2 regions of the Stenotrophomonas sp. FSL W7-1447 genome follow, and region 2 is predicted to be linked to the other one. Evidence: riboswitches for the same ligand, from Rfam matches in the RefSeq annotation. Region 2 holds a riboswitch; the other holds the start of a gene.
The links. Region 2 has a riboswitch for thiamine pyrophosphate ahead of NSQ78_RS00900 (TonB-dependent siderophore receptor). Riboswitches for the same ligand answer to the same signal wherever they lie in the genome.
Positions count from the first base shown of each region.

Region 1: linked by a shared signal. The riboswitch ahead of thiC (phosphomethylpyrimidine synthase ThiC) and the one ahead of NSQ78_RS00900 (TonB-dependent siderophore receptor) in region 2 are both predicted to bind thiamine pyrophosphate.

Region 1 covers NZ_CP150199.1:3,830,356-3,834,727, forward strand. The annotation lists gene thiC (phosphomethylpyrimidine synthase ThiC) at 1-1,557, opposite strand, end outside; TPP riboswitch at 1,640-1,743, opposite strand; gene NSQ78_RS17830 (BCCT family transporter) at 2,009-3,586, shown strand; gene ggt (gamma-glutamyltransferase) at 4,133-4,372, opposite strand, start outside.
Region 2 covers NZ_CP150199.1:219,615-223,986, forward strand. The annotation lists gene NSQ78_RS00900 (TonB-dependent siderophore receptor) at 1-2,110, opposite strand, end outside; TPP riboswitch at 2,181-2,276, opposite strand; gene NSQ78_RS00905 (phosphotransferase) at 2,386-3,510, opposite strand; gene NSQ78_RS00910 (glycine zipper 2TM domain-containing protein) at 3,636-4,043, opposite strand.

The DNA.
Region 1 (4,372 bases), 1.1 Mb from region 2:
CTTGGCCAGGTCGGCCGCATGCGCGGCGATGCGGTAGGCCATGATGCCGTCACGCACGTCCTGGCGATTGGGCAGGCCGAGGTGCTCCTTCGGCGTCACGTAGCAGAGCATCGCCGTGCCGAACCAACCAATCATCGCCGCACCGATCGCGCTGGTGATGTGGTCGTAGCCCGGCGCGATATCGGTGGTCAACGGCCCCAGCGTATAGAACGGCGCTTCGCCGCACTCGCGCAGCTGCTTGTCCATGTTCTCCTTGATCAGCTGCATCGGCACGTGGCCAGGGCCTTCGATCATGGTCTGCACGTCGTGCTTCCAGGCGATCTTCGTCAGCTCGCCCAGCGTTTCCAGCTCACCGAACTGCGCGGCATCGTTGGCGTCGGCGATGCAGCCCGGGCGCAGGCCGTCGCCCAGCGAGAAGGTCACGTCGTAGGCCTTCATGATCTCGCAGATGTCTTCGAAGTGCGTGTAGAGGAAGTTCTCCTTGTGGTGTGCCAGGCACCACTTGGCCATGATCGAACCACCGCGGCTGACGATGCCGGTCACCCGCTTGGCGGTGAGCGGCACGTAGCGCAGCAGCACGCCGGCATGGATGGTGAAGTAGTCCACGCCCTGTTCCGCCTGCTCGATCAGCGTGTCGCGGAAAATCTCCCAGGTAAGCGCTTCGGCGCGGCCGTCGACCTTTTCCAGCGCCTGGTAGATCGGCACGGTACCGATCGCCACCGGCGAATTGCGGATGATCCATTCGCGGGTCTCGTGGATGTGCTTGCCGGTGGACAGGTCCATCACCGTGTCACCGCCCCAGCGGATCGCCCACACCAGCTTCTCCACTTCCTCGGCAATGCCCGAGGAAACCGCACTGTTGCCGATGTTGGCATTGATCTTGGTCAGGAAATTGCGACCGATGATCATCGGCTCGCTTTCCGGATGATTGATGTTGTTGGGCAGCACCGCACGGCCGCGCGCGATCTCGTCACGTACGAACTCGGGGGTGATGATCTTCTGGATCGACGCGCCGAACGCCTCGCCCGGATGCTGCTGCAGCAGGCCCGCATCGCGGATGGCGTCCAGCCGCTGGTTCTCGCGGATGGCGACGAATTCCATTTCCGGCGTGATGATGCCGCGGCGCGCGTAGTGCATCTGGGTGACATTGGCGCCTGCGCGGGCACGGCGCGGCAGGCTGCGCGCGGGGAAGCGCACGGCATCGAGCTTGGGGTCATGCTCGCGATCGCGACCGAACGACGAGCTCAGGCCATCGAGCTGTTCGGTATCGCCGCGTTCCTCCACCCAGCTCCGGCGCAGCGCCGGCAGGCCCGAAGACAGGTCGATGCGCACGTCCGGATCGGTGTACGGGCCGGACGTGTCATAGACCGTGACCGGCGCATTCTCTTCGCCACCGAACAGCGTCGGGGTGCGGGTCAACGCGATCTCGCGCATCGGCACCTGCAGATCCGGGCGCGAACCGGGCACGTGGATCTTGCGCGAGCCGGGAATGGGCCGGGTCACGGATTCGGAGAGTTGCTGGGCCTGTTGCTGCAGGGCGGAGAGCTGTGCGTTCATCGGGCATCGTCCAGGGAGGTCAGGGACGAAGCGGCGGCGCACTGCGCACGCGCGCGGACGGTCCTTGGGCGGCGTCCGGGCACGGCGGCACTGCAAAGCTTCCCTACGCCGGTATGAGCCGGATCAGGTTCCAAGGGACTGTCTCAACCGTGGCCAACTGTGGCCGCGGTACCCCCGCTTCTTGGCGTGCATTAGAGCATAGACCGCCCGCCTCCGGCGTTGCCTGCGGGGGCAGATCCGTTTTCCTGCGGGAAGCGGATCTGCCCGTGATCGCTACTCGTTAACAGAACCATGACGTCGCGTTCAGTAACGTGCACGCCCATCGTGTCGCTGCGACCGATGCTTCCCTCGCCGCCCTGCGGCCCCTGCCCGGTCCGTGCTGCACGCCGCCGGCCCCTCGCTGCAAGCTCTGCTCGCTCCCCTCAATCCCCTTGATCGGAGAAGCTCCTTCATGGTGTTTCGCGTTTCCATCGCACTGGTCCTGCTGCTGGTGCTGCTCGCCGGCATCGCCCCCGGCCCCTTCAACGCCGTGGTGCAGAGCATCCTCGGCGAACTCATCCGTGGCATCGGCTGGCTCTACCTGCTGGTGGTGTTCCTGGCCCTGGTGTTCCTGATGTACCTGGCCTTTGGCCGCTTCGGCAATCTGCGCATCGGCGGCGAAGACGCCGAGCCGGAGTTCTCGCGGGCCAGCTGGATGTCGATGCTGTTCGCCGCCGGCATGGGCATCGGCCTGGTGTTCTGGGGCGCCGCCGAGCCCATTTCGCACTTCAGCAAGCCACCGGAGGGACTGGCGCCGGAGAGCATGGACGCTGCGCGTGCGTCGATGCGCTACGCGTTCTTCCATTGGGGCCTGCACCCCTGGGCGATCTACGCGTTGATCGGCCTGGCAATGGCCTGGTTCCAGTTCAACCGCAATGGTCGGGGCCTGGTCAGTGACATGCTGCAGCCGATCATCGGCCGCCACCACCGCGGCGGGATCGGCCGCGTGGTCAACATCGCCGCTGTCGTCGCCACCGCGATCGGCGTCGCCACCACGCTGGGATTCGGCACCATCCAGATCGCCGCGGGCATGGAGCGCGTATTCGGCCTGCACGCCGGCCCCACGCTGCAGCTGGTGATCATCGCAGTGGCCTTCGTGCTGTACATGGCCTCCACGCTCAGCGGTGTCGACCGCGGCGTCAAATGGCTGTCCAACTTCAACCTGGCCCTGGCGGCCGTGCTGTTGCTGCTGGTGCTGGTGCTGGGCCCGACCGGCGCGATCTTCAACACGTTCACCACCACGCTCGGCTCCTACCTCAACCAGCTGGTGACGATGAGCCTGCGCATGTCGCCGTTCTCATCCAGCACCTGGGTGGCCGACTGGACGATCTTCTACTGGGCCTGGTGGATTTCCTGGGCACCGTTCGTCGGTTCGTTCATCGCGCGCATTTCGCGCGGGCGCAGCGTGCGCGAGTTCATGATCGGCGTGGTGCTGGCCCCGACGCTGCTGGGCTTCTTCTGGTTCTCGGTGTTCGGCGGCACCGCAATCTGGATGCAGATCTTCGGCCAGGCCGACCTGGTGCAGGCACTGGGCAATGGCTACGAGACGGTGCTGTTCACGATGTTCGACAGCATGCCGCTGCCGTTGCTGCTGTCGTGCATCGCGCTGGTGCTGTTGATGATCTTCTTCGTGACGTCGGCCGACTCGGCGGTACTGGTGCTGGCCAGCATGTCCACCGATGAAGCCGGTGACCCACCGTCCAAGCGCAAGCTGGCCTGGGGAGTGGGCGTGGCGCTGATTGCCGGTGCACTGCTGCTGGCCGGTGGACTGGATGCGCTGCAGGGCATGATCACGATCGCGGCGTTGCCGTTCGCGCTGCTGATGGTGCTGGTGATGGTGTCGCTGTACCGGGTACTGGACCAGGAATACACGCGTGAGCGACGCCAGGCGCAGCGTCAGCGACACATGATCGATGCGTGGATCGCACGCGAGATGGCAGCGCAGGAGGAGACGCAGGCGGAGGCCGCGCGCGCGCAGGATCGGGATTGAGGGGGTTTTGCAGCCTGCGGCTGCACTGCTTTTCTCAAGCAACGGCAACAACAACTTCAAAAGCGGCTCCGGGTTTCTGCTGGTTGGGTGGGGCGGTGTGGGTGGGCTGGACACGCCGTGAACCCATCCATGGGGGCTCGATGGCGCCATCCATGGCGCCAACGGTCCTGCCCACCCACACCGCCCCACCCCCGATAGTTTCCCGGTAACGGTTGGTTTTCCACGCTTTGCGTGGAAGATGTGTATCGGAAAACAAGAAGGGGTCGGATCCGTTTTCCTGCGGAAAACGGATCCGACCCCAACCATCAGCACGCGGCTGTTGCTGTTGCTTTTGATCTTCTTTTTTCTTCCTGCGGTGGCGGCCGCAGAAAACTGTCAGAGGCCGGGTGGGTGGGCTGGGCGGGGGTGTCAGCCGCATGGATGCGGCTGCCAAGGCTACAAGGACGTACTTGCGGCGTCCCCCGAACAGCCTACCCACCCGGCCCAACAAGCTATTCCGCTTCTGAACCCACCGCAGAGGGGGCTCAGCCCGTTGGCCGGGAAACCTCAATACCCCGCCGCCTGCCCGTCCTTGCGGCTCTCCGAAGCCCCGTAATAAACCCCGGTCTCGGGATCGCGCATGATCGCCTGGTACCCACCATACGGACCATCGGCGAACACGATGCGATGCCCCTTGCGCATCAACGCACGCACGGTTTCATACGGGAAGCCGGTTTCCAGGTTCACTTCACCACCGTCGGTCATCGCCGTGGCCTGCCCGGTCGGCTCGGTCGAACCTTCATGCTG
Region 2 (4,372 bases):
TATCACGCCAGTAGAAGCGGTTGAACACGTTGTCCACCGACAGGTTCCAGGTCACCGCACGCTCGTGCAGGCGATGCTGGAAGCGCAGGCCCGCATCGAATACCGAGTAGTCCGGTGCGCGCACGCCGCCGTCGGCACGCGCCACGTTGGCACCGGCATAGCGCCAGCCGCCGGTGACATCCAGGCCCTGCACGAACGGCAGCGCGTAGGCCAGGTGCACGCTGGCGCGCAGCTTCGGCACGTTCACCAGCTGATGGCCTTCATAGGCCGGCGTGCCGGTGTCGCGCGCGCGCGCCTGCAGCACGCTGGCGCTGGCCACGATCTGCAGTGCATCGGTCAGCTGCCCGTTGGCGGTCAGCTCCAGGCCAGTGTGGGTTTGCGTGCCTTCCTCGACGAAGGTGTAGCCGACGTCGCTGCTGTCCGGCTTGGCGTACTGGTACGGCTGCGAAATGCGGAACACGGCCGCGCCCAGCGTCAGCGCCTCGACCGGCACGTACTTCACGCCCACTTCCAGCTGCCGCGACTGCACCGACGGCAGGAAGGTGTCGGCATTGCTGGTCCAGAACGGCGCTTCCTGGCCCAGAGAAATGCCGCGCACGTAGCTGGCATAGGCATTGAGCTGGTCGGTGGCCTTCCAAACCACTGCGGTCTGCGGCAGGAAACGCGACAGGCGGCTGTGCCGCTGCGGCGTACCACGCTTGTCGTAGGCACGCTCGTCCAGGCGCACGAAGCGACCGCCGGCCAACCACTGCCAGTCATCACCGAAGCTGATCCGGTCCAGCGCGAAGAACGCGGTCTGGCGGCTGTCCAGGCGTCGTGCGGACGGGCCCGGCATCTTCGGCGACGGCTCGAATACCGGCACCGGCGCATCGTGGATGTTGGTGGTGCCGACGTACTCGTTGACGCTCGGGCGCCTGTCCACGGTGCGGCGGAAGTAGTCGGCACCGACGGTCAGCTGGTGGCCGACGCTACCGGTCTGGAAGCGCCCGCGCAGCTCGGCACGGGCCTGCTGGTTGCGGCGGGTGTCGTCCGGGCTGCGGTAGTCGTAGACGTCATAGTCGCCGTTCGGCGCGAAGTAATTGCCCGGCACGCTGCCATCGGCGCACTGCGTGGCGTAGTAGCAGCCGTAGGCGAAGGCGACGTTGTCATCGATCACCGAGCGGCTGTGGCCGACCGAGACGCGCGACTGCCAGGCGTCATTGAAATCGTAGGTGTGCAGGGCGGTGATGTTGGTGCTGGCGATGTCCACCGGGCGCTGCCACGGCTGGTAACCCAGCAGGTGTTCGCGGTCGACACCGCGCGGCAGGTCGCGCGCGCCCAGCAGCTGGTAGCCGGACACCGAACGCTGCGCGCTGGTCTGGTAGTTCGCATCCACCTCCAGCTTGCCGCGTTCGCCGATCAGCCAGTCGGCGGCCAGCGCGTAGAAGTTGCGGCGGCCATCGGCGTGCTCGACATAGGAATTGCTGGAATCCCACGCGGCATTCAGGCGCAGGCCGAAGCGCGGGGTGATCCAGTGACCGACGTCGACAGCGGCGTAGCGCGATCCTTCCGAATCGGTGCCGAGCGTGGCGGTGCGCACCTCGGCCGGGCGCTTGCCGATGTAGTTGATGATTCCGCCCGGCGCCATCACGCCTGCCGCCAGCCCGGCTTCACCCTTGAGGATCTCCACCGACTGCACGTTCTCCAGCGCCAGGCGTTGTTCGCCGGCGATGGACAGCCCGTTGAAGCGGTAGCCGGTGGCCGCGTCCAGTGCGAAGCCGCGGATGGCGATGTTCTGGTAGTAGCCCACCGGCGCGTAGGCATCACCCAGCGAGGCATCGTTGCTGGCCAGCTCGGACAGCGAGCGCACCTGGCGGCGGTCGAGGTAATCGCGCTCGAGCACGTTCACCGACGCCGGCGTGTCCTTCCACGAACCGCCGCCGAAGGCATTCACGCGCGAGGTATCGGCCTTCGCTTTGCCCGCCTGCACGCGCACCGCCGCCAGTTCGGTCGGCGAGCGTTCGGCACCAGCGGCAGCCGCATCGGTGGTGGACTCGGCCTCGCTGGCATGCAGCGGCAGCGCGGCGCAGAGGGCGAGGGAGAGCAGGGTGGGGCGCAGGCAGTGGTTCATTCGATTCGTCTTCGGACAACAAGGGAGACGAAGCGACGGCGCGCAGGTGCACCGGCCCATGATGGGGGTGTGGCTGCGGCTCAAAGCTCCCTACGCCGGTGCAAACCGGATCAGGTTCCAAGGGACTCTCTCAGCCTGGCAGATCCAGGCACCCCCGCTTCAGGTGACCATTTCACTACAAATGGTACGGATTTGCGAGCCGGCGTCCTTCAGGCTGCGGGGTCAGATCCCTTTCCGCACGAAAGGGATCTGACCCCAACGGTGTCCCAACCGGATCACGCGGCGGCGTGCAGGGCCTGCAGCAGTGCCTGCCCCGGGGCGGTATGGAACCACGCCGGATGGCCCAGCATGAAAGGCTGCCAAGCCACGTCGGCATTCGCGGTCGAGCCGGTGATGCCCTCGAAGTACTCCACTTCGGACAGTGCGAAGTCGAAATGGACCATGGGCAGCAGGTCGGCCAGCAGGTGCACGCGTGCCGCCGACAGCGGCAGTACCTGGCGATAGCCCTCGAGCAGCGCCAGCGCGATGTCGAGGCGCACGGCCTCGCTGCCGCGTTCCAGTTCCAGCCACGCCACCGCGTTGCGCTCGATCGCGGTGGCGAGGTCGAACAGTGCGCTGGTGGGCGAAGCCAGGCCGAAATCCAGCACGGTGCTGACCTGCCCGTCGCGCCACAGCAGGTTGGAGACATGCCAGTCGTTATGCGCCCAGAGCCGTGGCTGGGCGCGCAGGCGCTCGGCCAGCCCGGCGTGCCACGGCAGTACGTCGCGCTGCAGCTGCGCCTCCCAGGGAATGCGCGCGAGATAGCGGGCCAGCCCGGGACGCTCATGCAGTCCTGCCTTGATCGCCGCGATCGGATCGTCGGCGCGGATCAGATCATCGCGCGCGACCAGCACATGGGTGCTGCGCTGGGGCGCATGGTAGCTGGCGGCGGCACGGTGCAGCTGTGCGAGTGCGCGCCCGGCTTCGCGGGCCTGGGCGACATCGGTCAGCAGCGACCACGACACCGCGTCGCGGTACAGGTCATCGCCCACGCCGACGGCGTGCAGTTCAAAGGTCCACTCGCCGTGCTCGACGGCGGTGCGGCCATCGGCCGCTGGCAGCACCTGCACCACCGGTACGCCCGCCGCAGCGAGATGGGCGATGAAACGGTGTTCTTCTTCCAGGCACGTCGCGCTGCGCACGCTGTGGTGATGGCGCTTGACGAACACCGCCCCGTTCGCGCCGCTGACAATGGCGGCAGCCGACAGCGGCCGCGGGCTGTGCCAGCGCGCATGGCTGCCGCTGTCCAGCTGTGGGTAGCGCTGGCGCAGCCACGCGATGTCCGCCGCGCTGATCGGTGGCCAGTCGGCAGCCACCTCGTCGTTGTTGAGGCCCTGCACGCGGTGGGAGGGAGACGTCATGCCGCAGCCCGAGAGGGGAAAGTCACATCCAAGGCTGCGCATTCAACGCCATGAGCGCGGACAACGCAAACGGGCGGGTCACCGACCCGCCCGTCCATGCAGCGGCGTGGAGGATGCCGCGCTGCTTACCAGCCGCGATGGCGGCCGCGGTCGTGGTAGTAGCGGTTGTCGTAGTAGCGCTCGCGCTGCCAGCGGCGGTCGTCGCCGCGGTCGTAGTAACCGCTGCGGTAGTAGCCACGATCGTAGCGGCGGTCGTAGCGGTTGTCGTAGTAGCGATTGTCGTAATAACGACGGTCGCGGCGGTCGGAGGTGGTCAGATTGCCGATCGCGCCGCCGGCCACGGCACCACCGACGGTGGCGGCAGGATCACCGTTGGAGAGCAGGTTGCCGGCCACGCCACCGACCACGGCGCCGACCAGGGTGCGCTTGTCCTTCCTCGACATCGCGCTGGCATCGCTGACCACGGCGACACCGGCCACCAGTGCCAGCGCCATCGCCAGACCACGGAAGCTGAGTGTGGAAGTACTGAGCATGATTCGTTCTCCTGTGAGGTGCATGCCACGCTGGGCAGGGAGGGCGCGGGGCGCCCCGGCTGCCGTGATGTCCACGCTGGCGTTCCAACATTGCCGGAACATTGCCTGGGCCACCGTGCGGCTTGCGCATTCATCTAGCGGCAGGTGGCATGAAGCAAGGCTGAAAGCGGCCTCGGCCGCTCAGCTGGCAGAAAGGGAAAAGGCCACGCGGAGGTGGCCCCTCCCTTCTCTGCCAAGGCGTTGGCATGTCAGACGCCCATCGCCTCTGGGCCTGCCGCGCCGGCTCCCGCGGGGTCTCCTGCTGCGGCTGCAGCACGTCAGGCGCGCCC